Regions from separate parts of the Bradyrhizobium cosmicum genome, predicted to be linked through region 2. Evidence: riboswitches for the same ligand, from Rfam matches in the RefSeq annotation. Region 2 holds a riboswitch; the other holds the start of a gene.
The links. A riboswitch is a leader RNA that binds a small molecule or an ion and turns the genes downstream of it on or off. The one in region 2 is predicted to bind glycine.
Positions count from the first base shown of each region.

Region 1 (15,790 bases), 160 kb from region 2:
CAAGCCGGGCGATCATTGGTCGGATTGGGCGAACGTCTGGCCTGACGCCTTCAAGGATCTCAGAAATTTGCCTTTTGCCGATTTTTGCAAACGCTATGACGAGATTGAACTATGGTTTGAACCGAGCCCGGACGACCAATTGCAGCTGATTTGGTTGCTCGACTATCTGGATTCTCGGCCTGAACTGCTGCAAAAGCTCCGATTGCGCCTGTTGGCGGACGATCTGTTCGAACTGAGGGACAAGAAGTTCGGGCCGTCGCGCGTTCCCGTGGTGGCGGTCACGGCCAGCGAACTCGCGACTGCGAAGAGCGCATGGCGGGCCTATTGCGCGCCGACACCTGAGCCATGCGCCAATCTCCTTCGCGAAGATCTCAGTGCATTGCCAATGTTGGGGCCGGGGTTGTTCGCGCTATTGGCAGAGCTCCCATCTCCTTCGACCGGGCTTGGTGCAACCGAGATGCGGTTTCTGGAGCTTATTGCAAGAGGATTTAAGCTCACGAATGCCCTGTTCCACTTGCGCTCGCTCCGGCGCACATTTGTGTTTCAGGAATTTGAGTTAGGATGGTTGCTTCAAGGATTGGCACACGGTCCGAGGCCCGCGGTGGCAGGGCTGGACGACGCACTGCGTGCAATAGCCCAGGAAAATTTCAGGGATCGCCACGCCGCTTACCTTCGCAGCGAGTTGTCGTTGACCGAGTTCGGCAAAGCGGTCCTGGCCCATCAGGAGGATTTCAGCGGCCACAATTCGATCGATCGCTGGTGGGGCGGCACCCACCTGACCAACGATCGGCTGTGGCGCTGGGGCTCTGTTTTGACGAAGCCTTGAAGCGTGCGGCGATGACGCGGCTTGTTCTGACAACAGACTCCTCCGCTGCCGGCGCCCTTGAACAAGCCGGTCTCGGCGATCTCGTGCTCGCGATCGAGCGGCGGCTTGTGTGGGGCCCGCTGCCATCCGGCGCAGAACTTGAAACATTCTTCGCCCCACGTACGACACAGCCACACGGCCTTCATTGGCTGGACGATACGCCGCGATGGCACCTCCAAGAACCGGGGGTGAAGGATCACGGACTCATCGAGCTATTCTCGGACTGTGACACTGTCGAGTTGTGGATGGGGCCTGATCCAAATGCGCAATTGATCCTGCTCTGGCTGCTCGACCATTGTCGCAGTGAAGGCGTGGCGGTTTCCGAGTTGGTGATGCGTCGTCTCGACATCACCGTTGGCGATATCGATCCGCAGCGGCTTACTGAGCTCGACCAGCAAGCTGTCAAGTTGACGCAGGATCACCTCGAACTGGCCAGTCGCGCGCGGCGAGCCTATCGCGCGCCAACGCCTCGGGCGGTGAGCGAACTCCTCAATGACGATTTGAGTATGCTGCCGCAGCTTGGTCGATGCTTGCTGGATCTCCTGGAAGAGCTGCCGGACGTCACCACCGGTCTCGGAGCCACGGAGACGCGGTTGCTTGAGTTGGTAGCCCCCGGCAACGTACAACCCTTCAACGTCTTCCCTCGCCATGACACACCCGACGCGCGCCGCGTTTTTGATTACTGGGAAGTCGGCGCGCTGCTGGATGGGCTCGCGCGATGTCCAGTGCCGGCCGTCGCGGGGCTGGATGAGGGGCCATTCTCGCTCGACATGCATAACGATGCTTCTCGTCACGCCCGATACAAGCAGTCCCACTTGTCGCTCACCGATTTTGGAAAGGCTGTGCTGGCGGGCTCAGAGGATTTCGGCCGTCACAACCCGATCGACCGCTGGTGGGGCGGCACCCACCTGACCAACGATCGGCTGTGGCGCTGGGACGGCCAAGGCCACTCACTGGTCGCGCCTGCCTAATGCGTGCTTACGACTGAAAAGGTTCCTGTATTGCGTACCAGTTTTAAGAGGCGATCGTGTCGCATCTGATCCTGACCACCAACCATCTTGCGGCAGCCACGCTTCGGCAGACCAGATTGGCGGACATCGCGCTCGGCTTCTGCACGCGTTTCGTGTTCGGCAAGCTGCCTTCCGCCGAACAGCTTTTGATGGGGCTGGAGCGGCGGTCGGAAAAGCACTGCAATCAGGGCGATCACTGGCTTGATGATGTTCGTCGAGACTGGCTGCACGGTTTCGGGACGCGCGATATAGGTTTGTTCGAACTGTGCGAAAAATTCGACTCGATCGACGTGTGGGTCGATCCCCAACCGAGTGACCAGTTCGCGCTCGTCTGGCTGCTAGACCTGCTTCGCCCCTACAAGGAGATCACGACGAAGCTGAGCCTTGTGCACACGGATGACCGTGTTGTGGACTATGCCGCCGAGTCCGTCGCAAAATGGAAGTTGCCGGTCTTCAAGGTCGTCGACAGTCATCTGGTGGCGGCAAGCCGCGCCTGGCGCGCCTATCGGGCTGAAACGCCAAAATCCTGTTTCGATCTATTGATGACGGATCTGATGATCTTCCCGAGACTTCGATCGGCGTTGATCGCGCTTCTTGAAGAGCTTCCGGACAGCGTGACGGGTCTGGGTGCCACCGAAATGGACATGCTTGGCTGTGTGAATGAAGGGCACACCGACCCCGAATACATCTCCGAAGCGAGGTGGTATCGCGATGTGTTCGACGGACGCGACGCGCAAGATGCCTTGATCGAACTGGCGGAGCATCCGGCACCGCCCGTTCTGTTGGGCGATCCGGCGTTCGACAATGAGGATCGCTACTTCGGCAGAAGCGCGTGGAATGTCACGCTCACTGATCTCGGACGTTCCCTTGTCGCCCGGGAAGACGATATGTGGCGCCACAACCCAATCAAGCGCTGGTGGGGCGGGACCGAACTGACCAACGAACGGCTCTGGCGTTGGGATCGCAAAACCCGGTCGTTGATTGCGCCATAGACTGTCCCTTGCTCCGCTACGCGAGTGAATATGGCGAAACGTGGCGGAAGCTCGCTTGCGGCCATCCTTCGAGACGCCCGCCTGTGGCGGGCCCTCAGAGTGAGAACGGACGGCGTGACAGCGGTTGGGTGGGCAAAGGCGCGCAAGCGCCGTGCCCACCATATTTCAACGCGCACGAAGGTGGTGGGCACGCTTCGCTTTGCCCACCCTACGAAACGACGAAGCCTTTACTCCGCGGCTTCCGCGTAATCGCCGACCGGCGGGCACGAGCACACGAGATTGCGATCGCCATAGACGTTGTCGACGCGCCCCACGGGGCTCCAGTATTTGTCGGTGCGCGAGGTGCCTGCGGGGAAGCAGCCTTCGCTGCGGGTGTAGGCGCGGCTCCAGTCGTCGTCCGCGATGTCGTGCACGGTGTGCGGGGCGTGGCGCAAGGGCGAGGCTTCGATCTTGAAGCGGCCGGCCTCGACCTCGGCGATCTCCTTGCGGATCGCGATCATGGCGTCGCAGAACCGGTCCAGCTCCGCCCTGGATTCCGATTCGGTCGGCTCGATCATCAGCGTGCCCGGCACCGGGAAGCTCATGGTCGGCGCATGGAAGCCGTAGTCGATCAGGCGTTTTGCGATGTCGTCGACGGTGACGCCGCTCGTCGCCTTCAGCGGACGGGGATCGACGATGCACTCATGCGCGACGCGGCCCTTCTCGTTCTTGTAGAGCACCGGGAAGTGCGGATCGAGGCGCGCTGCGATGTAGTTGGCGTTGAGGATCGCGATTTCGGTGGCGCGCTTCAGGCCGTCGCCGCCCATCATCAGGATGTAGATGTACGAGATGGTCAGGATCGACGCCGAGCCGAACGGCGCGGCCGAGACCGGACCGACCGGCGCGTCCGCCTGCGTTGAGGGGTGGCCGGGCAGGAAGGGCGCAAGATGGGCCTTGACGCCGATCGGGCCCATGCCGGGGCCGCCGCCGCCATGCGGGATGCAGAAGGTCTTGTGCAGGTTGAGATGGCTGACATCGGCGCCGTAATCGCCGGGCCTGCTGAGGCCGACCTGCGCATTCAGGTTGGCGCCGTCGAGATATACCTGGCCGCCATGGCCGTGGACGATGTCGCAGATCTCGCGGATGTGCTCCTCGAACACGCCATGCGTCGAGGGATAGGTGATCATGACCGCGGCCAGATTCGCCGAGTGTTGCTCCGCCTTGGCGCGGAGATCGTTGACGTCGACGTCGCCGTTCTTCTCGCAGGCGACCACCACCACGTCCATGCCGGCCATCGCGGCCGAGGCCGGGTTGGTACCGTGGGCGGAGGAGGGGATCAGGCAGATCTTGCGGTGAGTCTCTCCACGCGCGGCGTGATAGCCGCGGATCGCAAGCAGGCCGGCATATTCGCCCTGCGCGCCGGAGTTCGGCTGCAGCGAGATCGCGTCATAACCGGTGATGTCGCACAGCCATTTTTCCAGCCGCGCGAACAGCGCGTGATAACCCTTGGCTTGCTCGCGCGGGACGAACGGATGCAGGCTGCCGAATTCCGGCCAGGTCAGCGGCATCATCTCGGTGGTCGCGTTCAGCTTCATGGTGCAAGAGCCGAGCGGGATCATGGCGCGGTCGAGCGCGAGGTCGCGATCACTGAGCTTGCGCATGTAGCGCAGCATCTCGGTCTCCGAGCGATGCGCGTGGAATACCGGATGGGTGAGGAAGGCGGTGGTGCGCTTCAGCGCCTCCGGCAGCACCTCGCGCGTGGTCGCGTCGATCTCGGCATAGGAAAGCGTGCCGCCGAAGGCGCGCCAGACCGCCTCGACCGTCGCGGGCGTGGTGGCCTCGTCGAGCGCGATCCGCAAGTGCGTCTCACCGACGCCGAGATTGATCTTTTCGGCGGCGGCGCGCGCGACGATCTCGGCGCGCTTTGCCCCGGCGTCCACGCTGATCGTGTCGAAGAAGGATTCGCTGTCAGGTTTAAAGCCGAGCTTGCGCAGGCCGGCGGCGAGCACGGCGGTACGGCGATGTACATTGCGCGCGATCTGCGTCAGGCCCTCGGGGCCGTGATAGACCGCATACATCGAGGCGATCACGGCGAGCAGCACCTGCGCGGTGCAGATGTTGGAGGTCGCCTTCTCGCGGCGGATGTGCTGCTCGCGGGTCTGCAGCGCGAGGCGATAGGCGGGCGCGCCGCGGGAGTCCACGGAGAGGCCGACGATGCGGCCGGGCAGCGAGCGCTTCAGCGCATCACGCACCGCCATATAGGCCGCGTGCGGTCCGCCGTAGCCCATCGGCACGCCGAAGCGCTGCGCCGAGCCGATGGCGATGTCGGCCCCGAGCTCGCCGGGCGAGGCGAGCAGCGTCAGCGCCAGCAGATCGGCCGCGACGATCGCGAGTGCGCCCTTGGCCTTCAGCGCGGCGATCGCGGGCCGGAGGTCGCGCAACGCGCCCGAGCTTCCAGGATATTGCAGCAGCGCGCCGAGCACGTCGGCCTTGTCGAGATCGGCGAGGGGATCGCCGACGATCAGGGTCCAGCCCAGCGGCTCCGCGCGGGTGCGCATCACGGCCAGCGTCTGCGGATGCACGTCCTTGTCGACGAAGAAGGCTTTTGCTTTCACCTGCGAGTGGCGCTCGGCGAGCGCCATGGCTTCGGCGGCGGCGGTGGCTTCGTCCAGCAGCGAGGCATTGGCGACGTCGAGCCCGGTGAGGTCGCAGATCATGCTCTGGAAGTTGAGCAGCGCCTCCAGCCGGCCCTGGCTGATCTCGGGCTGGTAGGGCGTGTAGGCCGTGTACCAGGCCGGATTTTCCAGGATGTTGCGCTGGATCACCGTGGGCAAGATCGTGCCGGAATAGCCTTGGCCGATCAGCGAGGTGAAGACCTGGTTCTCTCTTGCGAGGTCGCCCATGTGCGCGATCGCCTCGGTCTCGCTGAGTGGTTTGCCGAGATCGAGCGGGGCGGCCTGCCGGATCGAGGCCGGCAGCGTCTCCGACATCAACGCGTCGACGGTCTTGGCGCCGACGGTTTCCAGCATCGCGGTGACATCGCGCGCGGAAGGGCCGATGTGGCGGCGGACGAAGGAGGTGGCGGTGTCGCCGTTGGATTTGCGGTGCGCGGTCATCATGGGTCCTCGCTTTAGGTCATCTGTCGTTGCCGTCATGCCCTGCAATCGCATGAGCCGATCATTTTGCCTTGGCACGTCCGTGCCAAAAGCTCGTCATGCCCGGGCTTGTCCCGGGCATCCACGTTCTTGGTGCCGCACGAAGGCCGTGGATGGCCGGGACAAGCCCGGCCATGACGATCGCGGGCATCCGCATCGCCATCTCACGCCGTATGGGCCTTGTACGCCGCTTCATCCATGAGGCCGCCGAGCTCGCCCTTGTCGGCAATCCTGATCTTGAAGAACCAGGCCTTGCTTTGCGCATCGGAATTGACCAGGGCCGGCTCGGCGGTGAGGGCGTCATTCACCTCGAGCACTTCGCCGGTCACAGGCGCGTAAACGTCGGAGGCGGCCTTGACCGATTCCACCACGGCGGCAGCTTCCGCCTTCTTCAGCGCGCGGCCGACCTTGGGCAGTTCGACGAACACGACGTCGCCGAGCTGCGACTGCGCGTAGTCGGTGATGCCGACGGTGGCGACATCGCCGTCGATGGCGAGCCATTCATGGTCGGAGGTGTACAGCGTCGTGGTCATTCTCGGATCCTCAGCGTTTGTAGGTGTTTTTCACGAAGGGCATCGCGGCGACTGTGAGGGCCAGGCGCTGGCCGCGCACCTCGGCGAAGATTTGCGTGCCGAGCGCGCTCGATGCAGTGGGCACGTAGCCCATCGCGACCGGCGCATTCAGGCTCGGGCCGAAGCCGCCCGATGTCACTTTTCCAATCGGCTCGCCGCCTGCGCTGGTCGCGAACAGCAGCGCGCCTTCGCGCACCGGCGCGCGGCCCTGGGCCAGCAGGCCGACACGGCGGCGGGATGCGCCGTTGTCGAAATGAGCGAGGATCTTTTCCGCACCCGGAAATCCGCCGGCGCGCGCGCCGCCGCGGCGTCGGCTCTTCTGCACCGACCATTCCAGCGCGGCCTCGACCGGGGTGGTGTCCGTGTCGATGTCGTGGCCGTAGAGGCAGAGCCCGGCTTCCAGCCGCAGGCTGTCGCGGGCACCCAAGCCGATCGGCATCACGTCGGGGTTTTCCAGCAGGGTCTTTGCAAGCCGCTCGGCATCGGCGGCGGGGACCGAAATCTCGAATCCGTCCTCGCCGGTGTAGCCGGAGCGCGAGACGAAACAGTCGAGGCCGGCGACCTTGTGCGGGCCGGCGTCCATGAACTTCATGGATGGCGCCTCTGCACATAATTTCGCCAGCACCGATTCCGCCTTCGGGCCCTGCAACGCGACCAGCGCGCGGTCTTCAAGCGAATCGATGATGCAGTCGCCGGAGAGATTCGCGCGCAGATGCGCTTCGTCGGCGTCCTTGCAGGCGGCGTTGACGACCAGGAACAGGTGGTCACCGAAATTGGCGACCATGAGATCGTCGAGGATGCCGCCGCCCTCATTGGTGAACTGGGCGTAGCGCTGCCGGCCCGGTGCAATCGCGACGATATCCTGCGGCACCAGCCGCTCCAGCGCGCGGGCGGCGTCCTCGACCTTGCCCGATTTCGGCCGGAGCGCGATCTGGCCCATGTGGGAGACGTCGAACAGGCCGGCGGAAGAGCGGGTCTGCAGGTGCTCTTTGAGCACGCCCGCGGGGTACTGCACCGGCATGTCATAGCCCGCGAACGGCACCATCTTGCCGCCGAGGGATAGATGCAGCCCGTGAAGGGGCGTTCTTTTCAGGGAGTCTTGGTCGTCGCGCGCAAGCATTACGGGGCCCTCGGCGGTTCCCCGAGGACGATTCCCCGGTGGACACCAGTCGAAGCCCCATCTGTCGCTGTGCCTGAGAGTATTATCCCGTCGGCGGACGCTGTCCGGGCCTTAAACCCGCCAGTGCCTCTTTCCAGATGTCGTCAAAGCCACGCGGTCCTTTTGCCTGAGAGTTTCCGGGGCGGTTGCTCCTTCGGCGCCGGCACCAATGCCGGTCTCTCCCGACGTGGCCGTACGATACAGATGGGTACAGACCACAGGGCGGCCAAGCCTGTCAACGCAGGCTTTGCGCCTTTCCAAAGGGATTGCAACGGGATTGCGCTGAGGCGGCAACCCACTGATCTGTCTGCACAGTTTCTGGACAGCGAAGCTGGCCTTGTCTAAAAGCGCTCTGGCCCGCAGATATCAGTCCAAACTCGCGGTTTGGAAGGCAAGTCAGCGGGTCCAAGCACACCCGATTGGATGAACATGAGCGGCGTCAACGAGATCAGGTCGACCTTTCTGAACTTCTTTGCCGAGAACGGCCACGAGATCGTGTCGTCCTCGCCATTGGTGCCGCGCAACGATCCGACACTGATGTTCACCAATGCCGGCATGGTGCAGTTCAAGAACGTCTTCACCGGCGTCGAGAAGCGGCCCTATCAGCGCGCCACCACGTCGCAGAAATGCGTGCGCGCCGGCGGCAAGCACAACGACCTCGACAATGTCGGCTATACCGCGCGCCATCTCACCTTCTTCGAGATGCTCGGCAACTTCTCGTTCGGCGACTATTTCAAGGAACGCGCGATCGAGCTCGCCTGGACGCTGATCACCAGGGAATACGGACTGAAGAAGGACAAGCTGCTCGTCACCGTCTACCACACCGACGACGAGGCGGCTGATCTGTGGAAGAAGATCGCGGGCTTCTCCGACGACCGCATCATCCGCATTCCGACCTCGGACAATTTCTGGGCGATGGGCGACACCGGTCCGTGCGGCCCGTGCTCGGAGATCTTCATCGACCGCGGCGATCACATCTGGGGCGGACCGCCGGGCTCGCCGGAAGAGGACGGCGACCGCTTCCTCGAGTTCTGGAATCTCGTGTTCATGCAGTATGAGCAGGTGACGAAGGAGGAGCGCGTGGATCTGCCGCGTCCCTCGATCGACACCGGCATGGGCCTCGAGCGCATGGCCAGCATCATGCAGGGCGTCGACAGCGTGTTCGAGACCGACTTGTTCCGTCATTTGATCGACGCGACGTCGTCCGCGCTCGGCAGCGGGCCGAATGAGCAGACCATGGCCTCGTTCCGCGTCATCGCCGACCATTTGCGCTCCTCGGCCTTCCTGGTCTCCGACGGCGTGCTGCCCTCGAACGAGGGCCGCGGCTATGTGCTGCGCCGGATCATGCGCCGGGCGATGCGCCATGCGCAGCTGCTGGGCGCGAAAGAGCCGCTGATGCACCGGCTGGTCTGGGCGCTGGTGCGCGAGATGGGCCAGGCCTACCCCGAGCTGATGCGCGCGGAGAATTTGATCGAGGAAACGCTGCGGCTGGAAGAGACCCGCTTCCGCAAGACGCTGACCCGCGGCCTTGCCATCCTCGACGAGAAGAGCGCGTCCCTGAAGAAGGGCGACATGTTCGACGGCGACGTCGCCTTCACGCTGTACGACACCTATGGCTTCCCGCTCGACCTGACGCAGGACGCGCTGAAATCGCGCGGCATCGGCGTCGATCAGGCCTCGTTCACCGACGCGATGGAGCGCCAGAAGGCCAAGGCGCGCGAGTCCTGGAAGGGCTCGGGCGAGGCAGCTTCCGAGGCGATCTGGTTCCCGCTGCGCGAGAAGCTCGGCGCCACTGAATTCCTGGGCTACGAGACCGAGAGCGCCGAAGGCGTGGTGACTGCGCTGGTGAAGGACGGCCAGGAAGTTGCCAGCCTCAAGGCCGGCGAGCCTGGTGCGTTGCTGCTGAACCAGACGCCGTTCTACGCGGAATCCGGCGGCCAGGTCGGCGACACCGGCGTGCTGACGGGTGAGGGCGGCATCAGGTTCCGCGTCACCGACACGCAGAAGAAGCTCGGCGATCTCTTCGTCCATGTCGGCACCGTGGAGAGCGGCGAACTGAGGCTCGGCACCGCGCTGCAGCTCGAGGTCGATCACGGCAGGCGCTCGTCGATCCGCGCGCATCATTCGGCCACGCATCTCATTCACGAGGCGCTGCGCCAGGTGCTCGGCGATCACATCGCCCAGCGCGGCTCGATGGTCGCACCCGACCGTCTCCGCTTCGACTTCGTGCATCCCAAGCCCATCACGGCGGAAGAGCTCGCCCGCGTCGAGGACATCGCCAACGATGTGGTGCTGGAGAACGACGAGGTCACGACCCGCGTCATGGGCGTCGATGAAGCGCGTGAGGCGGGCGCCCGCGCACTGTTCGGCGAGAAATACGGCGACGAGGTCCGGGTCGTCTCAATGGGCCGGACCGCGCGCGAGCGCGGCGCCAACGCGCTAGGCTGGTCGGTCGAACTGTGCGGCGGCACCCATGTGCGGCGCACCGGCGACATCGGCCTGATCACGCTGACCGGCGAGAGCGCGGTGGCCTCCGGCGTGCGCCGCATCGAGGCGCTGACCGGCAATTACGCACGCAGGCACGCCAACGAGACCATGGCGCTGGCGAAGACGGCAGCCAACGAACTGCGCACCTCGATCGACGACGTCCCGGCGCGCATCACCGCGCTGATGGAGGAGCGCAAGAAGCTCGAGCGCGAGCTCTCCGACGCCCGCAAGAAGCTCGCGATGGGCGGCGGCGCGTCCGCCGGCGACGGCGGACAGTCCAACGTCGTGGAGATCGGTGACGTCAAGTTCTACAGGCTGCACGTCACGGGATTGCCGAGCGACGAGCTCAAGTCGCTGGTCGACCAGGCCAAGGCCGAAATCAAGTCGGGTGTCGTCGCCGTTGCGAATACGACGGCCGACGGCAAGGCCAGCCTCGTTGTCGGCGTGACCAAGGATCTGTCGGCCCGCTTCGACGCCGCAAGCCTGGTCAAGATCGGCGTGCCGGTCGTCGGCGGAAAGGGTGGCGGCGGCCGCGCCGAGATGGCGCAAGGGGGCGGTCCTGACGGAGCAAAGGCTCTCGACGCCCTGTCGGAGATCCAAAAAGCCATTGCAGCGGGCGCCTAGGCAGCCATGCGCCTCGTTCCGCGAGGAATTGGGCTTCGCGATCCCAACTTAAGGGATCGCCTCTACGAATTGCTGGAGCACGATCCGCTGGCCTATTCGGCCGGATCGCGCTTCATCCAGCTCATCATCGGCGTCATCGTGCTCAACGTGACTGCGATGATCCTCGCCTCGGTGCCGGAGCTCGACGCGGAGTTCGGTGCGCTGTTTTCGGGGATCACGATCCTGTCCGTGATCGTGTTCGCGCTGGAATATGCCGCGCGGCTGTGGACGGTGGCGGGTCACACGCAACGCAAGGCCTCGGCGCTCGCCGACCGGCTCGGCTATGCCTTCTCGACGCTCGGCATCATCGATCTGCTGGCGTTCCTGCCCGCCGCGATCGTGCTGGCGACGGGTCGGCACGCGACGCTGGCCGCCCTCGGCGTGCTGCCGTTCTTCAAGCTGATACGATACTCGCCGGCGATGCGCTCGCTGCTGGCCGCCGTGCACGCCGAGCGGCGTGCGCTGATCGGCTGCATCGTCATCCTGATCGGCGCGGTGCTGACCTTCGCCTCGCTGCTCTACGCCATCGAGCGCGACGTGCAGCCGGACAAGCTCGGCACCATCCCGCAGGCGATGTGGTGGGCGATCGTGACGCTCGGCACCGTCGGCTATGGCGACGTCGTGCCGGTGACGGCGCTCGGAAAATTCGTCTCCGTCTTCACCATCGTCAGCGGCTTCGCCATGATCGCGCTGCCGGTCGCGATCATCTCGACCGCCTTTGCCGAAGAGGTGAAACGGCGCGATTTCGTCGTGACCTGGGGCATGCTGGCGCGGGTGCCGCTGTTCTCGCATCTGTCGGCCGCGGAGATCGCCGACATCATGCGGCTGCTCCGCGCGCGCACCGTCGAGCAGGACGAGATCCTGGTGCGGCGGGGCGACGCCGCCTCGTCGATGTACTTCATCACCGCCGGTGAGGTCGAGATCGCGCTGCCGAGCCAGCAGGTGCGGCTCGCCGACGGCACCTTCTTCGGCGAGATCGCGCTGCTGCACAAGACCAAGCGCAGCGGCACCGTGACGGCGACGCGCAAGACGCGGCTCTTGGTGCTGGATGCTCACGATTTTCACGCCCTGATCGAACGCATGCCGACGCTCGCCGAGCACGTCCACACCACCGCCAAGGCGCGGCTCGCCGACACCGGCGACCTTGCGCCGGCTGAACTGGCACAGGCCGAACAGGAAGACGGGCGCCGCGGCAAGTAGCCGTCAGTGCCTGTCGAGGAACGGCGCGACCACCTCGCGCGTCTCCTTGCTCGGCACCACAGGCACGATCTCGAAGGTCATGCCTTTGCCCTGGCAGTTCAGAACCCATTCCTGCAGCAGGCGGGCGTCGTCGCATTCCATCAGCTGGAAGCAGCGGTCGAAATTTGGCTCGATCCAGCTGCCGAGATATTTGAGGCCGTCCGGAAACTTGACGCCCTCGTCGCGCACGCGGCGGTAGACCGGAATGGGATCGCGATCCCTGAAGCGTTCGATCACCATGAAAAGCATAGGCCTCAGCCCTTCTTCAGGAAGACGTAGACGGCGGAGTAGGGCGCGCTCCTGAACTCGCCGGCTTTCTCGCAGGCGCCGTCGAGCTTGCCGCCGTGGGTGTTGATGCGCTGGACCGTGGTGACGGGCGTCAGGACGCCGCTGCCGCGGTGAGCGGTGACGTCCAGCTTCAGCCAGGCGATGTCGGCCGCGGTGGCGCCCGGCGCGTTGCCGACGGCCTTGCCGACCACGGCGCTACCGTCGGCCAGCTCCCAATTCGGGCCCGCATAATGTCGGCCGATGGTCTTGCCTTCGGACAGCAGCGTCGCGATCGGTTCACGGAAGGCCCAGGCGAGCTTGCCGTCGGTGCCGGCCTTGCACTCATAGACCTGCGCGCCTTCGGCATGGACGCTAAGCACGAGGGACTCGTCCGGCGCTGCGATGGCGTCAGGGAGCGGGTCCGCGGCGGCCGCCGGTCCGATCATAGCCGCGAGCAGCAGGGTGGGGGCAGCAAGCTTGATCCACATGGTGGTCTCCACGAAGCTCCCAAAAAAGAAAACGGGCCGCGCTTGTCGCGCGGCCCGTGATGATGTCCGGCCCAGTCGGGCGAAATTGCGGATGGCCGTCAGGCCGCCAGCGCCTTTGCCAGGTTATCCGCGACCTTGTCGAGGAAGCCGGTGGTCGAGAGCCAGCGCTGGTCGGCGCCGACCAGGAGCGCGAGGTCCTTGGTCATGTAGCCTTCCTCGACGGTGTCGACGCAGACCTTCTCCAGCGTGTTGGCGAACTTGGCGAGCTCGACATTGTTGTCGAGCTTGGCGCGGTGGGCGAGGCCACGGGTCCAGGCGAAGATCGACGCGATCGAGTTGGTCGAGGTCTCCTTGCCCTTCTGGTGCTCGCGGTAGTGGCGGGTCACGGTGCCGTGAGCGGCTTCGGCCTCGACGGTCTTGCCGTCGGGGGTCAGCAGCACCGAGGTCATCAGGCCGAGCGAGCCGTAGCCCTGCGCGACCGTATCGGACTGCACGTCACCGTCGTAGTTCTTGCAGGCCCAGACATAGCCGCCGGACCATTTCAGCGCCGAGGCCACCATGTCGTCGATCAGGCGGTGCTCGTAGGTCAGGCCCTTGGCCTCGAATTCCTTCTTGAACTCGCGGTCATAGATGTCCTGGAAGATGTCCTTGAAGCGGCCGTCATAGACCTTGAGGATGGTGTTCTTGGTCGACAGATAGACCGGATAGTTGCGCAGCAGGCCGTAGTTCAGCGAGGCGCGGGCGAAGTCGATGATGGAGTCGTCGAGATTGTACATCTCCATGGCGACGCCGGCGCCCGGGGCCTTGAACACTTCCTTCTCGATCACGGTGCCGTCCTCGCCGACGAACTTCATCGACAGGGTGCCCTTGCCCGGGAATTTGAAGTCGGTGGCGCGGTACTGATCGCCATAGGCGTGGCGGCCGATGATGATCGGCTTGGTCCAGCCGGGAACCAGGCGCGGCACGTTCTTGCAGATGATCGGCTCGCGGAAGATCACGCCGCCGAGGATGTTGCGGATGGTGCCGTTCGGCGACTTCCACATCTGCTTGAGGTTGAACTCCTTCACCCGGGCCTCGTCCGGAGTGATGGTGGCGCACTTGACGCCGACGCCGACCTTCTTGATGGCTTCGGCGGCGTCGATGGTGACCTGATCGTTGGTCTGGTCTCGGTACTCCATCCCCAGGTCGAAATAGAGCAGCTCGACGTCAAGGAACGGGTTGATCAGCTTGTCCTTGATGTACTGCCAGATGATCCGGGTCATCTCGTCGCCATCGAGTTCGACGACGGGATTGGATACCTTGATTTTTGCCATGATCGGGGAAGCCCTCTTGGGAACGGCGCCACCTGCGCCAATTTGAATATCCGCCGCCTCTTAGCACCGCCGCGCGGCGGGCGAAAGCCAAGTGATTATGCACTTTTAGCCGATCCAGCTTCCTCAGATGGGGGGCGGGTAACGGCCCGGCCGCGAGGGCGGGGCTGAGCTTTCAAGCGAGATTCAAAAGTCGAATCCAACCCGTTATTTCCCTTGAGAATTTCGTCAGGACAGGCAAACGACAGGCGAACGGGCGGTCGGTCCAGGATGGGGCCAAGGCCGGCTTTGAATCAATTCCTGAAGAGCGCCCTGCCAAGGCCTTGAGAACCCAGTGAAAGCGAAACGAGATGTCGGGGACTGACAAGAGCAAGGCGGGCCTTTCCCTCGACGGTCCCATCGTGATCCTGGTCGAGCCGCAGCTCGGGGAAAACATCGGCATGGCCGCGCGCGCCATGGGCAATTTTGCGCTCGGCGCCTTGCGCATCGTCAACCCGCGCGACGGCTGGCCCAACATCGCCGCCCAGCGCGCCGCGGCCGGCGCCGACCATATTCTGGAAAAGGTCGAATTGTTTGGCACGGTCGAAGAGGCGGTGGCCGATCTCGATCTGCTGTTCGCGACCAGCGCGCGCCCGCATGACCAGGCCAAGCCGGTGGTCGGGCCGGAAGCCGCCGCCGCCGAAATCTCCGGCCACGTCGCGGCGGGAGGCAAGGCTGGTATCCTGTTCGGCCGCGAGCGCTGGGGCCTGACTAACGAGGAGGTCGGGCTCTCCAACCGCATCATCACCTTTCCGGTCAATCCGGGCTTTGCCTCGCTGAACCTCGCCCAGGCGGTGCTGCTGGTCGGCTATGAATGGTTCAAGCGGGCAACCTCAGGCGAACTGCCGCATGCCATGCCGGAGCGCTCCGAGCGCGCTTCGCAGCACCAGATCCAGGCCTTCTTCGAGAACCTGATCCGGGAGCTCGACAAGGTCGAGTTCCTGCGCCCGGCCGAGAAGCGCGACACCATGCTGGTGAATTTGCGCAACATCTTCACCCGCATGGACCCGACCAAGCAGGACATGCACACCCTGCACGGCGTGGTGATGGCGATTGCCGAGGGGCGCAAGGGTCCGGCCAAGGGCGGCGTGCTCGACGGCGAGCAGGCCACGCGCCTGCGCGCGCTCTTGGCCGAGCACGGGCAGGGCGGCGGGGTGTCCGACAGCGGCTCGACCGTGCGTGGCCTCGCCCGCCTGCTCCGCCGCAACCCGACCGATGCCGAGCGCCTGCTCTGGCAGGCGCTCACGCGCGATCGCCGTTTCGCGGGAAGCTTCAAGCGCCAGACCCCGGTCGGTCGCCACATCCCGGACTTCGTCTCGTTCCCGCACCGGATCGCGATCGAGCTGGTGAACCCGGCCGAGAACGAGACGATCGCGGCGGACCGCGCGGGCCGGCGGACGTGGCTCGAGGCACGGGATTATCGTGTGATCGAGATCCTGGCGGCAGACGTGGAGCGGGATCTCGAGGCGCAACTGGTGAGATTGCAGGCGATGATCGAGCAAGCTTCGTAGGTCTCGTAGGTGGATTAGCCGAAGGCGCAATCCACCTCCTTGCTATCCGAGCGG
Region 1 is NZ_CP041656.2:2,661,891-2,677,680, forward strand. Features, by position in the region: gene FNV92_RS12540 (hypothetical protein) at 1-826, shown strand, start outside; gene FNV92_RS12545 (hypothetical protein) at 793-1,836, shown strand; gene FNV92_RS12550 (hypothetical protein) at 1,893-2,867, shown strand; gene gcvP (aminomethyl-transferring glycine dehydrogenase) at 3,095-5,962, opposite strand; gene gcvH (glycine cleavage system protein GcvH) at 6,166-6,534, opposite strand; gene gcvT (glycine cleavage system aminomethyltransferase GcvT) at 6,545-7,693, opposite strand; glycine riboswitch at 7,839-7,927, opposite strand; gene alaS (alanine--tRNA ligase) at 8,162-10,843, shown strand; gene FNV92_RS12575 (cyclic nucleotide-gated ion channel) at 10,850-12,082, shown strand; gene FNV92_RS12580 (DUF3303 domain-containing protein) at 12,086-12,370, opposite strand; gene FNV92_RS12585 (DUF3455 domain-containing protein) at 12,376-12,876, opposite strand; gene FNV92_RS12590 (NADP-dependent isocitrate dehydrogenase) at 12,975-14,189, opposite strand; gene FNV92_RS12595 (TrmJ/YjtD family RNA methyltransferase) at 14,537-15,736, shown strand.
Region 1: it holds a riboswitch for glycine, as region 2 does, so the genes downstream of both, gcvT (glycine cleavage system aminomethyltransferase GcvT) here and FNV92_RS13355 (D-amino acid dehydrogenase) in region 2, are expected to answer to the same signal.

Region 2 (15,790 bases):
GCTCAAAAGACCCGTCGCGCTTAAGCCGCGCTTAACCCCGACACATCGCCGGCCCAGGCCGCGACCTCACCAACTCGTGTCCGCGACCGACCCGCCTGACAGCCATCCCGAAACATGGGTTGTGCAACGCAGCATAGACGATAGAAAAGCCCCTGAATTTCAGAGGTGAGCTGCTTGTCCGACGTCAATGCCGACGATTGGGTGTCCTCGGGACACCGTCCTATGGGTTTTCCGGAATTCGTTGTCGTGATCGCGTCCATCATGGCGCTGAATCCGCTCGCGATGGACATGATGCTGCCGGCGCTGCCCAATATCGGGGCAACCTTCAAAATTCCAAACGCCAACCATCTCCAGCTCGTGCTGTCGATCTTCCTGATCGGCTTCGGCGCCGGCCAGTTCATCATGGGACCGCTGTCCGACCGGTTTGGACGACGCCCGGTGCTGCTCGGCGGCATGACGGTCTATGCGGTGGCCAGCTTGCTGGCGATCGCCGCGCCCTCGTTCGAGACACTCTTGCTGGCGCGCGCACTGCAGGGGTTCGGCACCGCTGCGACGCGCGTGATCGCGACCTCGATCGTGCGCGATTGCTATGTCGGCCGCAGGATGGCGAGCGTGATGTCGCTTGCGATGATGGTGTTCATCGCGGTGCCGGTGGTCGCGCCGTCGTTCGGACAGGCGGTGCTGCTGGTGTCGCAATGGCGGGGCATCTTCATCGTGCTGGCGCTCTATGGGCTGCTTGCCCTCGCCTGGAGCGTGCTGCGGCTGCCGGAGACCCTGCCGGATTCCGAACGCAGGTCGCTTGCACCCGCCGATGTGCTCGCCGCCTTTCGGCAAACCCTGACCAACCGCCAGACCATCGGTTACGCGATGGCCGCAGGCAGCGTCATGGGCGCGCTGTTCGCCTACGTGTTCTCGGCGCAGCAGGTCTTCACCGAGATCTATCACCTCGGCCATTATTTCCCCCTCGCCTTCGCTGCGATCGCGACCGGCGTCGCCATTGCGGGCTTCCTCAATGCGCGACTCGTCGGACGGCTCGGCATGCGCGTGATCTCACACGGCGCGCTGACGCTCTATGCCGTCGTGGCTTCCGTCCTGCTCATCACGGAAAGCCTGAATGTGCTGCCGCTCGCGCTGTTCATGGCGCTGTCGGCGCTGATGATGTTCGCGTTCGGCATGATGGTTGCGAACTTCACGGCGCTCGCAATGGAGCCGCAGGGCCACATCGCCGGCACGGCCTCGTCGCTCTACGGCTCCATCACCACCCTGATCGGCATCGCGATCGGCATGGCCATCGGGCAAAGCTTCGACGGCACGCTGATGCCGTTCGCGGTCGGCTTCTTCCTGTCGACCGTCGCGGCACTCGCGATCGTGCTGGTGGTGGAAAAAGGACGGATGTTCAAGCCGCATCACCGCCCCATCGCCTGAGGAACTTGCCGGCGGCCTCGATGTTGTCCTGCAGCAATTCGAAAGGCCGCCGCCATGGAACCGGAACTCCGCGAAGACCATCACGCCCGGGAGCCGGCGGAAACGAAACGTCCGCCCCCGCAGCCGAAGCATGCCGCGTTCCCAGCGCCTTTCGCGAGCGAAGGCTTGGAGGGTGTGCGCGACAGCCATTGCTGAGTGCAAGGCCTAGTCGGTCGCGCGCCTGCTGGCGCTGAAATCTTCCGCTGCATTCTCGGGCGTCGTGCTTCTTGCGCGCGGCGGCACCATCATCACGATCACATCCCGCGTCCCACCGGCCTGCCCCCACAGCCTCGCCTGCACGGTGAACTCGTGCCGGACGAAATGTCCAGCGCGTGCAGACACCCATTCCATCCACCGGTTGCAATAGTCCTGGCCGCGGAAGCACAGCGCGGCCCAGCCGCGGTCCAGCGTCGTCTTGCGCGGCAGGCCCCAGCTGTATTGAAATTCGAAGGGCCGCGCGTATTGCGGATGATCCGGACTGTAGAACGCCGTTGCGAAAGCCAGCGCATCGTCGCCGCTGACGGCGGTCAGCGGCTGGCCGGTGAGTTCGTGCCACTCGCGGGTCAGTCCGCTCGCGGCCTGGGCGTAGAGATTCCGCCCCTCTTCATAACCATGGGTGTTGCGATAGACAGCGTGGATCGGTGCCGCGACCAGGACGGCGGCGAGCGCGACGCCGGCCGTGATCACCGCGACGTTGACCGTGTAGAAGCGCTCGATCGGATAGCGCGTGCCGCAGACGATCAACACGACGAACAGGAACAGCCCCTGCAACGCCCACAGCGACGGCAGGTCCGTGCCCATCCCCAGCGACGTCACGACCGGCAGCACGATCGTGCCGATCGCGACGTAGAACAGGAGCCGCAGGCCCGGACTCATGGCGGCGAAGTCAGCCCGAAACTGTTTCAGGCGCGTGCCTGCGATGAGCACCCACAGCGCGGCTGACACGCTCATCGCCGCCGCCAGCCCCAGCAGAAAGTTCTTCACCTCGCCAAGCGAGCTCGCGACATCGCCGTTGGCGTGGTTCATCGCATAGGTGAAGGTCGAAGCCCCCGTCGTCGCGAGCCAATAGATGTGCGGCGACAGCACCGCAAGCCCGGTGACGACCGAAATCCAGGGCGAAGCCGAGGTGAAATAGGCGCGCCGCGCCGGATGCGCCAGTGCGGCAAGCGCGAAACTGGCGACGAGGAAGATCGAATAATACTTGCCGACCATCGCCAGCGCCGTCGTGCAGCCCACCGCGACCGCCCACGACGCCTTGCGGGTTTCGAACGCGCGCAGAAAGCACCAGGTCGCGAGCGGCCAGATCGCGAGCAGCACCGCATTGGCATTGAAGCGCTGCGCATGGAATTGATAGGCCGGCGTCAGCATCAACAGCAACAGCACCAGGATGCGCTTGTGGCCGGTCACGAATTGCCGCGCGACGAGGTCGACGCAGAACAATGCGAGCCCGGCATTGGTCATCGCCATCAATTGCAGCGACCAGTCGCTCAGCGGAAAGACGAAGGTCCAGCTTGCAGCAATCCAGCCCATCAGCGGCGGATGCTTGTGATAGCCCCACGCGAAATTCCGCCCCAGCGTCCAGGCCTCGAGCGTATCGGGATGCAGGCCGCCGCCGGCATAGGCGATGGCCAGATACAGCGTCCAGATCACGACGAAGCAGACCAGAAGCAGCGGCACGGCCCAGCCCGCCTCGACGCCCTCGAGCCAGCGCAGGAAAGGCCTGCGCCATCGCGATGGCGCGCGATCGGACCTTTCGGCCATCGCCTGAAATGCAAAATCGATCGGCACGGGAATCAAATCGGGGAAGGAAAGTGATGAATGAGCAAATCATCTAGTTCAGAACAGAAACAAATAGCAACAAGTGGAAGCTGGAAGAACTCAAAGCTCCCACTCCCAAGCTGACGCGAAGCTGACAGACGAAAACGGCGCCGCTGATGACAGCGGCGCCGCTCGTTTGCACGAAAGGTGCGAAAGCACCCTTTCGCATAGTCGGCTTTTCCTACTCCGACTTCTCCATATTCCAGAACACCGGCGTTGCCGGGCCGTCGATCACGCCGCTGATCGACTTCCGCCACGCGCTCGGGATCTGGAATTGACCGAGCGGCATGTAGAGCACCTGGTCGTAGGCTTCCTTCTGGATCTCGGCCGCGATCTTCTTCTGATCGTCGAGCGACGTCGCGTGGACGAAAGCGTCCTTGAGCTGCTCGACCTTGGCATCCTCCGCCCAGCCGAACCAGCCGCCCGTCTTGCCCTGCCCGCCGACGGCAACGTTGGAGATCGGGTTGGACGCGTCGGCGCTCACCCAGTTGGTGATGAACATGTTCCAGCCGCCCTCCTTCGGGGGCTTCATGCTGGCGCGCCGGCTCACGACCGTCTGCCAGTCGGTCGCCTGAAAATCGACCTTGAAGCCGGCGTCGCGCAGTTGCTGGGCCACCACGATCGGCTGCGCCTTCAGCGTCAGCACATCGCCCGGCGCCATCAGCACGACGGGTGTCCCGTCGTAGCCGGATTCGGCGAGCGCCTTCCTGGCCGCGGCCATGTCGCCGCCCTTCGCCAAGGTTTCGCCGCCAACGTCCGTCGCGAACGGCGTGTCGCAGATGAAGGCCGCTGCGCAGGTCTTGTAGAACTTGGGATTGCCGATCAGCGCGTCCAGCACGTCCTTCTGTTTCATCGCGAGGAATGCCGCGCGGCGGACCTTGACGTTGTCGAATGGCGGATGAAGGAAGTTCATCCGCGCGCCGGTCTGGAAGCCGAACTTATTCAGGATGTCGACCTTGAGCCCCTTGTCGGCTTCGATGGTGGGCAACATGTCGAGGGCGAGATTCTCCATGAAATCGACGTCTCCCGACTGCAGCGCGTTCAACGCCGTCTGCGTGTCGGGCATGGTGATCCATTCGACGCGATCGACCTTGACCACCTTGCCGCCGGCGGTCCAGCTCGCCGGCTCCTTGCGCGGCACGTAGTCGGTGTTCTTGACGTAGATCGACTTTACGCCGGGCTGGAATTCGCCCTGCACGAACTTGAACGGACCGGAGCCGATCTGCTCGGGGATCTGCTTGTCCACCGGCGTCTCGGCAAGACGCTTCGGCATCATGAAGGCGACCCGCGAGGACGGCTTGCCGATCGAGTCCAGCACGAGCGCGTACGGCTCCTTCAGCTTCAGCGTGATGGTTTTGGGATCGGTCGCCTCGAGGCTCGCGGTGAACAGCATCATCTGCTGTCCCATGCCATCGACGGCGGCCCAGCGCTTCAGCGAAGCAACGCAATCTTCCGCGGTGACGGGCGTACCGTCATGCCATTTCAGGCCATCGCGTAACATAAAGGTGTAGGTCAGCTTGTCGTCGGAGATCTTCCAGTCCGCCATCTGCGGCTGGACCTTGAAGTTCGAATCCGTCGCGAGCAGCGTGTCGTAGACCATGTAGCCATGGTCACGGGAGATATAGGCGCTGGTAAAGATCGGATCGAGGACGCGCAGATCCGAATGCATCACGGCGGTAATGGTCTTGCCCGCGGCAAGAACCGGCGAGGCCAGTGCCGAAAGCGCGACGACTGAGATCGCAAGTGTGGAGGAAACCGCCCGACGCCCGTGCCGCATGAGTTGGAACACTAAAGTTCTCCTGAGAAATTTCTTGGGAAGTTCTCTTGGGAAGTTTTCTTGGGAAGCTTTTGGGAAGTTCTTTGGCGAGCGGCGCCGCTGATGACAGCGGCGCCGCGTGATGGTCGAGACGGAAGGCCCGAGACGCCCTCGCCTTACTCGGTCTTGTCCATGTTCCAGAACACCGGGGTCGCCGGGCCGTCAATCACGCCGGTGAGCGACTTCCGCCACGCGCTCGGCGCCTGATACTGGCCGAGCGGGATGTAGATCACCTGGTCGTAGGCTTCCTTCTGGATCTCGGTCGCGATCTTCTTCTGATCCTCGAGCGAGGCGGCGCGGACGAAGTCGTCCTTGAGCTTCTCGATCTTGGCGTTCTCCGCCCAGCCGAACCAGCCGCCCTTCTTGCCCTGGCCGCCAATCGAGAGATTGGAGATCGGGTTGGAGACGTCGGCGCTGACCCAGTTGGTGAAGAACATGTTCCAGCCGCCCTCCTTGGGGGGCTTCTGGCTGGCGCGGCGGCTGACCACCGTCTGCCAGTCGGTCGCCTGCAGATCGACCTTGAAGCCCGCTTCGCGAAGCGCCTGCGCGGCGACGATCGGCTGGGCCTTCAGGGTGGTCACGTCGCCGGGCGCCATGATCACGACCGGTGTGCCGTCATAGCCGGACTCAGCCAGCAGCTTCTTGGCTTCCGCCATGCCGTTGCCCTTGACCAGCGATTCGGAACCGACGTCGGTCGCGAACGGCGTATCGCAGATGAAGAAGGCACCGCAGATCTTGTAGTATTTGGGATTGCCGATCAGCGCATCGAGTACGTCCTTCTGGTTGATCGCCATCAGCGCCGCCCGGCGAACCTTGACGTTGTCGAACGGCGGAAAGAGGAAGTTCATGCGGCCGAGCGTCTGGAAGCCGAACTTGTTCAGCACCTGGACGTTGAGGTCTTTGTTGCCTTCGAGAACGGGAACGAGATCGAACGACGGGTTCTCGAGGAAGTCGATGTCACCCGATTGCAGCGCGTTCACTGCGGTCTGCGCATCCGGCATGGTGACCCATTCGACGCGGTCGACTTTCACGACCTTGCCGCCTGTGGTCCAGCTCGCCGGCTCCTTGCGCGGCACGTAGTCGGTGTTCTTGACGTAGACCGCCTTGACGCCCGGCTGGAATTCGCCCTGGACGAACTTGAACGGGCCGGAGCCGATCTGCTCGGGAATCGGCTTGTCCGGCGGGGTCTCGGCGAGGCGCTTCGGCATCATGAAGGCAACGCGCGAGGACGGCTTGCCGATCGAATCCAACACCAGGCCGTAGGGCTCCTTGAGCTTCAGCGTGATGGTCTTGGGGTCGGTCGCCTCGATGCTCGCGGTGAACTGCATCATCTGCTGGCCCATGCCGTCGACCGCGGCCCAGCGCTTGAGCGAGGCGACGCAGTCTTCGGCCGTCACCGGCGCGCCGTCATGCCACTTCAGGCCGTCGCGCAGCGTGAAGGTGTAGGTCAGCTTGTCGTCGGAGATTTTCCAGTCCGCCATCTGCGGCTGAATCTTGAAGTTCGAGTCGGTCGAGATCAGCGTGTCGTAGACCATGTAGCCATGGTCACGCGTGATGTAGGCGGTGGTGAAGATCGGATCGATGATACGCAGATCCGAATGCATCACCGCGGTGATGGTCTTGCCGGCCGCAAATACCGGCGAGGCCATTGCGGTCGAAAGTGCGACGACCGAAAGCGCAAGTGTGGAGGCGAACGCGCGACGCCCCCGGCGCATCAAGCTCAGCATAAAAGTCTCTCCTGACGTGAAACTGTTCAAAGGCAGGTTATAGGTTGAGCATTCGGTTCGTTCCGTAGGCGAACTAACCTCATGCAATGCCTTTATCTTTTCGAGACTTGCAGACAGTGTTGAGCGCGTCAATCCGGTTTAGCTGCAAGCCCAAGCGGCGCGCGCACGGGCTCCACAAAGATCGGTTTGGCTCTACAACACTCCCCGCTCGTCCTGCCCAGCGCAATGCAATGCGCGTTCCATCTTTCGAAGCTTGAGAGACATTAAGATGAATCCAGCCAATCTTCCCTTCGATTCCGAGGCCATGCTCGAAGGCCTGCGTACCTGGGTCGACTGCGAGAGCCCGACCTGGGACGCCGGTGCCGTTAACCGCATGCTCGATATCGCAGCGCGGGATATGGCAATCATGGGTGCGACGATCGAACGCATCGCCGGCCGCCAGGGCTTCGGCGGTGTCATCCGCGCGAGCTTCCCGCATCCGAAGCAAGGCGAGCCCGGCATCCTGATCGCCGGTCACATGGATACCGTCCACCCGGTCGGTACCATCGAGAAGCTGAAATGGCGGCGCGAGGGCAACAAGTGCTACGGCCCCGGCATCTACGACATGAAGGGCGGCAACTACCTCTCGCTGGAAGCGATCCGGCAGCTGGCGCGCGCCTCCTTCACCACGCCGCTGCCAATCACCGTGCTGTTCACGCCAGACGAGGAAGTCGGCACGCCCTCGACGCGCGACATCATCGAGGCGGAGGCTGCGCGCAACAAATATGTGCTGGTGCCCGAGCCGGGCCGCGCCGACAACGGCGTCACCACCGGGCGTTACGCCATCGCGCGCTTCAATCTCGAGGCGACGGGCCGGCCGAGCCACGCCGGCGCAACGCTGTCGGCGGGACGCTCTGCGATCCGCGAGATGGCGCGGCAGATCCTCGCGATCGACGCGATGACGACGGAGGATTGCACCTTCTCGGTTGGCGTCGTGCATGGCGGACAATGGGTGAACTGCGTTGCCACGACCGCCACCGGCGAAGCGCTGTCGATGGCCAAACGCCAGGCCGATCTCGACCGCGGCGTCGAGCGCATGCTGGCCCTGTCGGGCACGGCCAACGACGTCTCCTTCAAGGTGACTCGCGGCGTCACCCGGCCCGTATGGGAGCCGGATGCAGGCACGATGGCGCTGTATGAAAAGGCACGCAGCATCGCCAAATCGCTCGGCGCCGAGTTGCCGCATGCGAGCTCCGGCGGCGGCTCCGACGGCAATTTCACCGGTGCGATGGGCATCCCGACGCTCGACGGCCTCGGCGTGCGCGGCGGCAATGGCCACACGCTCGAGGAGTTCATCGAGGTCGACAGCCTGGTCGAGCGCGGCCGGCTGATGGCGGGTTTGCTGGCGACGCTCGAGTAAATTGAATCAATCTTGCACTGCACAATCCGTTGGCAGTCACGGTCGAAATTTGGCCTTGTCTAAAAATGAGGCGCATCGTACTGCTCGATGGTCCACGCGACGATGCGGGAGAGATCGCAACGAAGGCTTCCAGCCTTCCTTGCGGCGCCGACGGAGCAACCGCCCCGGAAACTCTCAGGCAAAAGGACTGTATCGTCAGGACGATCTGGAGAGAGACGGCACGATCTGAAAGTCGTGACGTCCACCGAAGGGGATAGTCCGGAGCTGACCTTACGGGGTCTGCGCCGGGTCAAGCTCTCAGGTAACCGTGACAGATGGGGCGCCGCCAACGGCTTTACGGCCGGCGGTTAGCCGACTCTAACTCACGGGAGCCCCGAACCTGCCATGACCCATATCGCCATCATCGGCGCCGGTATCACCGGCGTAACGACCGCCTATGCCCTGCTTGAACGCGGCTACAAGGTGACGGTGCTCGACAAGCACCGTTACGCCGCGATGGAGACCTCCTTCGCCAACGGCGGGCAGCTCTCCGCCAGCAACGCCGAGGTCTGGAATAGCACCGCGACCATCCTCAAAGGCCTGCGCTGGATGTTCCGGCGCGACGCGCCATTGCTGATGAACCCGCGGCCGAACTGGCACAAATATTCCTGGATGAGCGAGTTCGTCGCCAACATCGGCAACTACCGCGCCAACACAATAGAGACCACGCGGCTTGCGATCGAAGCCCGCAAGCATCTGTTCGAGATCGCGGCACGCGAAGGCATCGACTTCGATCTCGAACGCCGCGGCATCCTCCACATCTATCACGACAAGAAAGGCTTTGAATCCGGCCTGCGCGTCAACGCGCTGCTGCAGGAAGGTGGCCTCGACCGCCGTCCGGTGACACCGGAGGAAATCCGCGCCATCGAGCCGACGCTGCGCAAGGACTATTACGGCGGCTTCTACACCCCGTCGGATGCGACCGGCGATATCCACAAGTTTACCCGCGGGCTGGCCGAGGCCTGCAAGCGACGCGGCGCCGCCTTCATTCACGAGGCCAACATCGATTCGATCGCTCGCGCCGGCGCCGGCTTTGTCATCGGCTGGGCCGATCTGTCCGCAAGCGATGCGGCCGCATCCGCGCGCGGCATGCTGAAGGTGGACGGCGTCGTGGTTTGCGCAGGTGTGGCGAGCCGTCACTTCGCCACCCTGCTCGACGAGCGCGTCAACGTCTATCCGGTGAAGGGCTACTCGATCACCGTGCAGCTCGACACCGCCGCGAGCCGCAACGCGACGCCGACCGTCAGCCTGCTCGACGAAGCCGCCAAGATCGTCACCAGCCGGCTCGGTGCCGATCGCTTCCGCGTCGCCGGCACCGCCGAATTCAACGACTTCAACCGCGACATTCGCGCCGACCGCGTGCAGCCGCTGGTCGACTGGGTGCGCAGCAACTTCCCCGACGTCGAGACGTCGCGTGTCGTTCCGTGGGCAGGGCTACGGCCGATGATGCCGAACATGATGCCGGTGGTGCGCGCAGGGCGGATACCGGGCGTGTTCTTCAACACCGGCCACGGCCATCTCGGCTGGACCCTGTCGGCCGCGACCGCGCAGATGATTGCCGGGACCATCGACGGCTGGCGCGGGCTCAACGCTCCGCCGACCGTCCCCTCACTCAAGGTTGAGACCGAGCTGCGTCATGCATCCTGAGTGGTTCCGATGGGGCGCAGGGCGGGCCCTTGATACCGCCCTGCCCTTGGCACACAATTTGCCCCGCGAAGTCGGCATCTCCGGCCGGCTTTCCCAGCCCGAATGACAGGCGCGCATGATAAACACGACAGATTCCACGGGCGCCCCAAGGCGCCACACGTTCCGCAGCCGGAGATAGGTGCATGCTAGGTTATCTCATTCGCCGCGTTCTGGCGGCGGTCCCCGTGATGGGTGTCGTCGCGCTGTTCGTGTTTCTGCTGCTGCGGTTGACCCCGGGCGACCCCGCCGCAATTCTCGCCGGTGACAACGCGACACCTGAACGGCTGGAGCGCATCCGCGACTCCCTCGGCCTCAACGAGCCGTTGATCGTGCAGTTCATCACCTGGGTGAACAAGCTGCTGCACGGCGACCTCGGAACGTCGCTGATCTCCAACTTGCCGGTCATCAAGATGATCAGCCAGCGCGTCGAGCCGTCGATCTCGATCGCGCTCTCGACCATCGTCCTCGCGGTCATTGTCGCCGTCCCCCTGGGCGTGATCGCGGCATGGAAGCATGGCACCTGGATCGACCGCTTCGTGATGGGTCTCTCCGTGCTCGGCTTCTCGGTGCCCGTGTTCGTGGTCGGCTATCTCCTGATCCAGGTGTTCGCGATCGACCTGCGCTGGGTGCCGGTGCAGGGCTTCCGCAGCATCTTCAACGGCTTCGGACCCTTCTTCGAGCGCATCATCCTGCCGACCTGCGCGCTGTCCTTCATTTACGTCGCGTTGATCGCGCGCATGACGCGCGCGGCCATGCTCGACGTGCTCGGCGAGGATTACGTCCGAACGGCGCGCGCCAAGGGTATCAACGAGGTCGCAGTGATGATGCGACATGCGCTACGCAACGCAGCTGTGCCCGTGATCACCGTGATCGGCACCGGCTTTGCGCTGCTGATCTCCGGCGTCGTCGTCACCGAGAGCGTGTTCAATATCCCCGGCATCGGCCGCCTCACGGTGGACGCGGTGCTGGCGCGCGACTATCCGGTGATCCAGGCGATGATCCTGCTGACCTCGCTGATCTACGTCGTCGTCAATCTGCTGATCGACGTCGCCTACACGCTGCTCGATCCCCGGATCCGGTACTGAGGCAAGGGTAACAACACATGTCGGTCGATAGCCTTCCCCAGTCTTCCATTCCGATCACGGCGCCGTTGCGGCCGCGCTTCGGATTCCTCACCTCGACGCCGATCATCGCGGCGGCCACGGTCTGCCTTGTGCTGATCGTACTGGTCTCGATCCTCGCGCCGCTGATCGCGCCGCATGATCCGATCCAGCTTGCGCCGTCGCAGCGGCTGAAGCCCTCCTCGGCGCAGTTCCTGCTCGGCACCGACGCCTTTGGCCGCGACCTGCTCTCACGTGTCATCTATGGCGGGCGCATCTCGCTGCTGATCGGCATCGGCTCGGCGATCCTGGCGATCGTCATCGGCCTTGCGATCGGCCTCGTCTCCGGCTTCTTCAAGCTGGTCGATTCCGTCCTGATGCGCGTCATGGACGGCCTGATGGCGATGCCGAGCATCCTGCTCGCGATCGCCGTGGTGTCGCTGTCCGGCGCCAGCATCTGGACCGTGATGGTTGCCATCACCATCCCGGAAATCCCGCGCGTGGCACGTCTGGTTCGCTCGGTCGTCTTGTCGGCGCGCGAGGAGCCCTATGTCGAAGCCGCGATATCGGTCGGCTCGTCGCTCCCGAAGATCATGTGGCGACATCTGATGCCGAACACGATCGCACCGCTGATCGTGCAGGGCAGCTACGTCTGTGCCTCGGCGATTCTCACCGAGGCTATCCTCTCCTTCCTCGGTGCCGGCATCTCGCCGGAGACGCCGACCTGGGGCAACATCATGGCCGAAGGCCGCCAGTATTTTCAGCTCAAGCCGACGCTGATCTTCTGGCCGGGCCTGCTGCTCTCGATCGCCATCCTCAGCATCAATCTGATTGGCGACGCCGCACGCGACGCCCTCGACCCCCGCATGAAGCAGCGGGAGGGGAAGTGATGAGCGACAAAGTGATGACCAACCCAGTTCTCGACATCAACAACCTCGTCGTCTCCGTCGGCAAGAAACCGGGCGGGCCAAAGATCATCGACGGCATCTCGATCCAGGTGCACAAGGGCGAGACGCTGTGCCTCGTCGGCGAAAGCGGATCGGGCAAGTCGGTGACCTCGCTGACCACGATGGGCCTGCTGCCGAAAGGCACGCTGGTTCCGACCGGCGGCAGCGTCAAGCTGGTCGGTGAGGAGATTCTCACCGCGACCGACCGCCGCCTGCGGCAGCTGCGCGCGACGCAGATGGCGATGATCTTCCAGGAGCCGATGACCGCGCTCAATCCAGTGGTGCCGGTCGGCCGCCAGATCGACGAAGTCCTGCGCGCCCATACCAATCTCGACGCGAAGGCGCGCAAGAAGCGCATCCTGGACATGATGGAGCAGGTCCGCCTGCCCCAGGTCGAGCGCATCTTCGCCTCCTATCCGCACCGCCTCTCCGGCGGCCAGCGCCAGCGCATCATGATCGCGATGGCATTGGTGCTGGAGCCGAAGCTGCTGATCGCGGACGAGCCGACCACCGCGCTCGACGTCACCACGCAGAAGCAGATCCTGACCCTGATCCGCGACCTTCAGCGCGATCACGGCACGGCTGTGCTGTTCATCACCCACGACATGGGCGTCGTCGCCGAGATCGCCGACCGCGTCGCGGTGATGCGGCAGGGCCGGCTGGTGGAAACCGGTCCGCTCGAGACCGTGCTGCGCAACCCGACCATGGAATACACCCGCAACCTGCTGTCGGCGGTGCCGAGCCTGGTGCCGCGCGCCCCGCGCGAGGACAGCCGCGAGCCGGTGGTGCTGGAGGCCAACGACCTCAGCAAGGTCTACAAGGAACGCTCCTTCTTCGGCAAAGGCCGCGAAGTAGTCGCCGCCGACAAGGTCACGCTGACGCTGCGCAAGGGCCGCACGCTCGGCATCGTCGGCGAAAGCGGCTCGGGCAAGTCGACGGTGGCGCGCTGCATCGTCCGCCTGATCGACCCGACCTCCGGCGGCGTGCGCCTCGCCGGCCGCGAGATCTCCGACATCTCGCGTCGCCTGCTCCAGCCGCACCGCAAGAAGATCCAGATCGTCTTCCAGGATCCCTATCGCTCGCTCAACCCGCGCGTCACCGTCGGCGAGAGCATCGCCGAAGGCCCGATCAATTACGGCACCTCGCATGCCGATGCGATGAAGCGCGCCCGTGAGCTGCTCGAGCTGGTCGGCCTGCCCGCGGACGCCGTGACGCGCTATCCGCACCAGTTCTCCGGCGGCCAGCGCCAGCGCATCGCCATCGCGCGGGCGCTCGCGCTCGATCCGGACGTGCTGGTCGCCGACGAAGCAGTCTCCGCACTCGACGTCTCGGTGCAGGCGCAGGTGCTGGAACTGCTCGACGAAATCCAGAATCGGCTCGGCATTGCGATCCTGTTCATCACCCACGATCTGCGCGTCGCAGCCCAGATCTGCGACGAGGTCGTGGTGATGCAGCATGGCCGCGTCGTCGAACAGGGCCCCGCCGCCGAGGTGCTGACGCATCCGAAAGAGGACTATACAAAGGCCTTGCTGGAAGCTGCACCGGGCCGCGGCTGGGATTTCGCGAACTTCCGGCCGGTGTCGGAAGGTATGGCGGCGACGGCTTAGCTCTTCCCGCCGTCATTCCAGGGCATCGCGAAGCGATGAGCCCGGAATCCATCGAGCCACCGAGTTTGCCGCACGATGGATTCCGGGCTCGCGCCAAGTGGCGCGCCCCGGAATGACGGCAGAGCAGCATTCCCAAAACGTCTTGACCCTATGCGCGGCGCGAGTGCGTCCCGCCTTGCTCTCTCCGCAAGGCCAAGGCTAACGTCCCCCCCTCTTTGCTCACTGGACTGGAATTGATGACACGTATCGCCGTCGGCGGCTTCCTGCACGAGACCAACACCTTCGCTCCGACGAAGGCGACATTCGCGGACTTCCAGCACGGCGGCGGCTGGCCGGCGATGACTGAAGGGCCCGACGTGCTGAAGGTGATGCGGCGCATCAATGTCGGCCTCGCCGGCTTCGTCGACAGCGCCGAAGCCAGCGGCTGGGAACTGGTTCCGACCATCGCCTGTGGGGCGAGCCCGTCCGCGCATGTCACCGAGGATGCGTTCGAGCGCATCGTCAAGGTGATGGTCGACGGCATCGCGGCCGCCGGCCCGCTGGATGCGGTCTATCTCGACCTGCACGGCGCCATGGTGACGGAGCACCTCGACGACGGCGAAGGCGAGATCCTGGCGCGCGTGCGCCGCGTCATCGGCAAGGATGTTCCGCTGGTCGCCAGCCTCGACCTGCACGCCAACGTCACGCCAGAGATGATGGAACATGCGGACGCGCTGATCGCCTACCGCACCTATCCCCATGTCGACATGGCCGAGACCGGCCGCGCCTCGGCGAAGCACCTCGCGCTGCTCCTGAACACGAAACAGCGTTTCGCAAAGTCGTTCCGCCAATTGCCATTCCTGATCGCGATCAGCTGGCAATGCACCAACGATTTTCCCACCAAGGGCATCTACGAACAGCTGGCCGCGCTCGAGGGCGATGCGGTTCCGACGCTCTCGTTCGCGCCGGGCTTCCCCGCCGCCGATTTCCGCGACTGCGGCCCGAGCGTGTTCGCCTATGGCAAGACGCAGGAAGATGCCGACCGCGCGGCCGATGCCGTCGTGAAGCTGATCGAGAGCCACGAGGACGATTTCGACGGCAAGATCTGGTCGCCGGATGACGGCGTGCGTCATGCCATGGAACTCTCGAAGAACGCCAGCAAGCCGATCATCATCGCCGATACCCAGGACAATCCCGGCGCCGGCGGCGATTCCGACACCACCGGCATGCTGCGCGCGCTGGTCCGCAACAAGGCCAGCGCCGCGACCGGCGCGATCTACGATCCGGAATCGGCCCAAGCCGCCCATGCGGCCGGCGTCGGCGCCACCGTGACGCTGTCGCTCGGCGGCAAGTCCGGCATTCCCGGTGACGAGCCCTATCGCGAGACCTTCGTCGTCGAAAAACTCTCCGACGGCCGCTTCATCGCGGCGGGCCCCTATTATGGCGGCCGCGAGATGGAGATGGGCCCGTCGGCGTGCTTGCGCATCGGCGACGTCCGCGTTGTCGTCTCCTCCCACAAGGCGCAGCTCGCCGACCAGGCGATGTATCGCTACGTCGGCATCGAGCCGACCGAAGAGAAGATTCTCGTCAACAAGAGCTCGGTGCACTTCCGCGCCGATTTCGAGCCGATCGCGGAAAAGCTGATGATCTGCGCCGCGCCCGGCGCGATGCCGGCCGACACCGCTTCGCTGCCCTGGACGCGCCTGCGTCCGGGCATCCGCATCAAGCCGAACGGCCCCGTTTTCAATCCCCCTTCACGCTAACCGGACAGGAACACATGCCCACACTCGAGCGTATCGACGGCTATGCCGACGAACTCACTGCTATCAGGCGCGACCTTCATGCGCATCCCGAGATCGGCTTCGAGGAAGTACGCACCTCCGGCATCGTCGCCGACAAGCTGACGAGCTGGGGCATCGAAGTGCATCGCGGTCTCGGCGGCACCGGCGTGATCGGCGTCATCAAGGGCAAGGGCACTGGGAGCAAGCGCATCGGCCTGCGTGCCGACATGGACGCGCTGCCGATGGAAGAGAACACCAATCTGAAATGGAGTTCGAAGATCCCCGGCCGCTTCCACGGCTGCGGCCATGACGGCCACACCACCATGCTGCTCGGCACCGCGCGCTACCTCGCCGAGACCAGGAACTTCGACGGCACCGTGCACCTGATCTTCCAGCCGGCCGAGGAAGGCCTTGGCGGCGCCCGCGC
Region 2 is NZ_CP041656.2:2,821,317-2,837,106, reverse strand. Features, by position in the region: gene FNV92_RS13385 (TetR/AcrR family transcriptional regulator) at 1-24, shown strand, start outside; gene FNV92_RS13380 (multidrug effflux MFS transporter) at 175-1,425, shown strand; gene FNV92_RS13375 (glycosyltransferase family 39 protein) at 1,630-3,225, opposite strand; gene FNV92_RS13370 (ABC transporter substrate-binding protein) at 3,464-5,071, opposite strand; gene FNV92_RS13365 (ABC transporter substrate-binding protein) at 5,215-6,825, opposite strand; gene FNV92_RS13360 (M20/M25/M40 family metallo-hydrolase) at 7,094-8,224, shown strand; glycine riboswitch at 8,320-8,424, shown strand; glycine riboswitch at 8,428-8,540, shown strand; gene FNV92_RS13355 (D-amino acid dehydrogenase) at 8,609-9,910, shown strand; gene FNV92_RS13350 (ABC transporter permease) at 10,093-11,034, shown strand; gene FNV92_RS13345 (ABC transporter permease) at 11,052-11,939, shown strand; gene FNV92_RS13340 (ABC transporter ATP-binding protein) at 11,954-13,603, shown strand; gene FNV92_RS13335 (M81 family metallopeptidase) at 13,840-15,345, shown strand; gene FNV92_RS13330 (M20 aminoacylase family protein) at 15,360-15,790, shown strand, end outside.